2 regions of the Pseudomonas sp. LBUM1674 genome follow, and region 2 is predicted to be linked to the other one. Evidence: predicted binding sites of a transcription regulator. Region 2 holds the regulator's gene; the other holds the start of a gene.
What was found. Region 2 encodes sigma-54, which starts transcription at its own class of promoters, with help from an activator protein. Its sites were predicted from a motif close to ANTGGCATNNANNTTGCTNT; they were not measured.

Region 1 (2,201 bases), 760 kb from region 2:
CAGGCCTGTTTTGGCAACCCATAGAGCCGGAAGCATTCGATTCTCCTCGTGCGCCTGTTTTACGGCGCGACGTTCTGATGATTATTAGATCTGCAAGACCCGAGCCATGGCCTGGTCGTCTTCTTTGGCGGTGTTCATCATCTTGACGTGCAGTTCGAACTGCTTGGCCAGGGCCAGCACCGAGGTCATCTCTTCCACGGCATTGACGTTGCTCGACTCGAGGAAACCGGACACCAGCTTGACGTTGGCATCGGCCTGCGCCGGTTGGCCGTCCTTGGTATGGATCGAACCGTCCAGGCCTTTGGTCATGTTCCTGAAGTCCGGGTTGACCAGTTTGATCCGGTCGACTTGCGCCATCACCCGCGGGCCCTCGCCCATCGCGCGAATACTGATGCTGCCGTCCTCGCCCACTTCGATCTGCTGCTCGGGCGGCACGGCGATCGGCCCGCCATTGCCCAGCACCGGCATCCCGTTGCCGGCCCGCAGCACGCCGAGAGCGTCGACGTTCAGGCTGCCGGTGCGCACGTAGCTTTCGCCGCCGTCGGGGTTCTGCACCGCAATCCAGCCGTTGCCTTGCACGGCGACATCGAGGTCGCGGCCGGTCTCTACCAGCGCGCCAGGGGAAAAGTCGGTGGCCGGACGCTCGGTCAGGGCAAACGCACGCGCCGCAAAGCCGTCACCGAACACCGGCATCGAACGCGCCTGCTCCAGGTCTTTCTGGAAGCCATTGGTGGAGATGTTCGCCAGGTTGTTCGCATGAGCCTTCTGCGCCAGTGCATTCTGGCTGGCGCCGGTCATTGCCACATAAAGGTACTTGTCCACACTCTTTCCTCTGCATGCCGGACGTTTGCCGCCCACAGCTGTACTGCTGAGCCATAAGCAATTTGCAGACCAACTTTTTTCTGGCGGCGCGGGGGCCGGTAAACAAAGGGGTTGAGGGAGTCGGAGGGGATTGGGGGGAATGGGTCGGAGACGAAAAACCGGCGGTGTTATGCCGCTTCGCGGCAACACCTGACCTTGAGGCTGGCAGGTCTACCGCTATCGCGAGCAAGCTCGCTCCCACAGTGGATTGTGTCGCACCAACGATCCCTGTGGGAGCGAGCTTGCTCGCGATGAGGCCTGTACCAACACAGCAAATATCCGCTATGTCCCCCACAGAGGATTGTGTTGCACCAACGATCCCTGTGGGAGCGAGCTTGCTCGCGAAGAGGCCTGCACCAACACAGCAAATACCCGCTATGTCTCAGTCTTGCCCACCTCATATTCGCGCAACTTGTTGGCAATGGTGGTATGGGAAACCCCCAACCGCTTCCCCAGTTGCCGACTGCTCGGATGCTCGGAATACAGCCGCTCCAGCACCGCCTTCTCGAAGCGCCCGACAATCTCGTCCAGCCCACCCTCCAGCGAGAAATCGCCAAGCGGCTGACGCACCCCGTAATCCGGCAGTCGAATGTGTTCGGCCTTGACCGTCCCGCCCTCGCACAACGAAACCGCCTGGAACAACACGTTCTCCAACTGCCGGACATTACCCGGCCAATGGTAGTGACTGAGCCGCTCCATCGCCGCCGGCGCCAGTTTCGGCAGCGGGCAACCGATCTGCCGGCTGGCCTGATCGAGGAAGTGTTCCACCAGCGGCGTCAACCCGTCGAGACACTCGCGCAATGGCGGGATATGCAACGACAGCACGTTCAGGCGGTGATACAGGTCCTGGCGAAACTCCCCGCGAGCGCACAGCTCGGACAGGTCGACCTGGGTCGCGCAGATCACGCGCACATCCAGATAAACCTCTTCATCACTGCCTACACGACGGAAGCAACCGTCCTGCAGGAAGCGCAGCAATTTCACCTGCAGACGCGGGCTCATTTCGCCGACGCCGTCGAGAAAGAGCGTACCGCCCGAGGTCAGCTCCAGCAGCCCGAGCTTGCCTTCGGCCCGCGCCCCTTCGAAGGCACCGGGGCCGTAGCCGAACAACTCGGTCTCGGCCATGGATTCCGGCAGGCCGGCGCAGTTGAGCGCCATCAGCGGTGACTGTCCACGAGGGCTCGCCAGGTGGCAGGCTCGCGCCAGCAATTCCTTGCCGGTGCCGGTTTCGCCTTCTATCAATAGCGGCGCATCCAGTGGCGCCATGCGTCGGGCTTCGCGCACCACGGCGGCCATTACTTTCGAACTCTGGAAGATGCTGTCGAACCCGCGCAGTTCCT
Region 2 (2,201 bases):
AACCTCGGCATGAGCCTGTCCGGCGGTGAACGCCGCCGCGTGGAAATCGCCCGGGCACTGGCCACCAACCCGAAATTCATCCTCCTTGACGAACCTTTTGCCGGCGTGGACCCGATTTCGGTGGGCGACATCAAACAGATCATCCATCACCTCAAGGCCAAAGGCATTGGTGTGCTGATCACGGACCACAACGTCCGCGAAACCCTGGATATCTGCGAAACCGCCTACATTGTCAACGATGGCCAACTGATCGCCGAAGGCGACTCTGCCACCATCCTGGCCAATGAACTGGTCAAGGAAGTGTATCTGGGCCATGAGTTCCGCCTGTAAACGCTGAAGTGTGTCCTGCCTGTCGCTCCAGCGCTTGTCTCGATAAAAAATCAACACTTTTTTATTGTTACAGCGCTCTAGGCAAACGCTAAAGTTTCGGGCATATAATTTGCTTATGTTTGGCGCTCCGGCGCCCTGTAGTGGATGGCGCATGTGCGCCGGCGAATAAGGTGCTAAGCCCCTGCCATGAAACCATCGCTAGTCTTGAGAATGGGCCAGCAGCTGACGATGACACCGCAGCTGCAACAGGCCATCCGCCTGCTCCAATTGTCGACCCTGGACCTGCAACAGGAAATCCAGGAGGCCCTGGAGTCCAATCCGATGCTCGAACGCCAGGAAGAAGGCGACGACTTCGATAACGCCGACCCCTTGGCCGACAAAGCCGAACAGCTACCCAACGCCGACGTATCGGAACCCTCCTACCAGGAAACCGCCCCGACGGTGGATAACCTTGAGGAAGGTGACTGGAACGAGCGCATTCCCAACGAACTGCCCGTCGATACCGCGTGGGAGGACGTTTACCAGACCAGCGCCAGCAGCCTGCCGAGCAACGATGACGACGAGTGGGACTTCACCACCCGTACATCGGCCGGTGAAAGCCTGCAAAGCCATCTGCTCTGGCAACTGAACCTGGCACCGATGTCCGACACCGATCGCCTGATTGCCGTGACCCTGATCGACTGCATCAACAATCAGGGTTACCTGGACGAAACCCTCGAGGAAATTCTCGAAGCCTTCGATCCGGAACTGGACATCGAACTCGACGAAATAGAAGCCGTCCTGCATCGCATCCAGCAATTCGAACCCGCCGGCATCGGCGCCCGCAACCTGGGCGAATGCCTGTTGCTGCAATTGCGCCAGTTGCCCGCCAAGACCCCTTGGCTGGCCGAGGCCAAGCGCCTGGTCAGCGATTACATCGACCTGCTGGGCAGCCGCGACTACAGCCAGCTGATGCGCCGCATGAAGCTCAAGGAAGATGAGCTGCGCCAGGTGATCGAACTGGTGCAAAGCCTCAACCCGCGGCCTGGCTCGCAGATCGAGTCCAGTGAAGCCGAATACGTCGTCCCCGATGTCATCGTGCGCAAGGACAACGAGCGCTGGCTGGTGGAGCTGAATCAGGAATCGGTGCCTCGGCTGCGGGTCAACGCCCAGTACGCCGGCTTCGTGCGCCGCGCCGACACCAGTGCCGACAACACCTTCATGCGCAATCAGTTGCAAGAGGCCCGCTGGTTCATCAAGAGCCTGCAGAGCCGCAACGAAACCCTGATGAAGGTGGCCACCCAGATCGTCGAGCATCAGCGCGGCTTCCTGGAGTACGGCGACGAAGCCATGAAACCGCTGGTGCTGCATGACATCGCCGAAGCGGTCGGCATGCACGAGTCGACGATTTCCCGGGTGACCACGCAGAAATTCATGCACACCCCTCGGGGCATCTATGAACTCAAGTACTTTTTCTCCAGTCACGTCAGCACCTCCGAAGGCGGTGAATGCTCGTCCACGGCGATCCGCGCGATCATCAAAAAACTGGTTGCAGCGGAAAATCAGAAAAAGCCGTTGAGTGACAGCAAGATCGCTGGTTTACTGGAGGCACAAGGCATTCAGGTGGCTCGCCGCACCGTCGCCAAGTACCGCGAATCCCTCGGGATCGCGCCTTCGAGCGAACGCAAGCGGTTGATGTAGAGCCACGCCACAGCGTTCCAGTGGCAGGCATTTCTGCCTGCCGCTTTATGCACTGGCAACGAAGGAGAAGCTGTATGCAAGTCAACATCAGTGGACACCAACTGGAAGTGACCGAACCTCTTCGCACCTACATCGGCGAAAAACTCGACCGATTGGAGAGGCATTTCGACAAGATCACCAACGTGCAGGTC

Region 1: the regulator sigma-54 is predicted to act here: its motif matches at 877-896, upstream of ACA067_RS24405 (flagellar basal body rod protein FlgF).

What each region holds. Positions count from the first base shown of each region.
Region 1 is NZ_CP166779.1:5,331,029-5,333,229, forward strand. Features, by position in the region: gene flgG (flagellar basal-body rod protein FlgG) at 1-36, opposite strand, end outside; gene ACA067_RS24405 (flagellar basal body rod protein FlgF) at 85-822, opposite strand; gene ACA067_RS24410 (sigma-54-dependent transcriptional regulator) at 1,237-2,201, opposite strand, start outside.
Region 2 is NZ_CP166779.1:6,089,546-6,091,746, forward strand. Features, by position in the region: gene lptB (LPS export ABC transporter ATP-binding protein) at 1-330, shown strand, start outside; gene ACA067_RS27970 (RNA polymerase factor sigma-54) at 517-2,010, shown strand; gene hpf (ribosome hibernation-promoting factor, HPF/YfiA family) at 2,085-2,201, shown strand, end outside.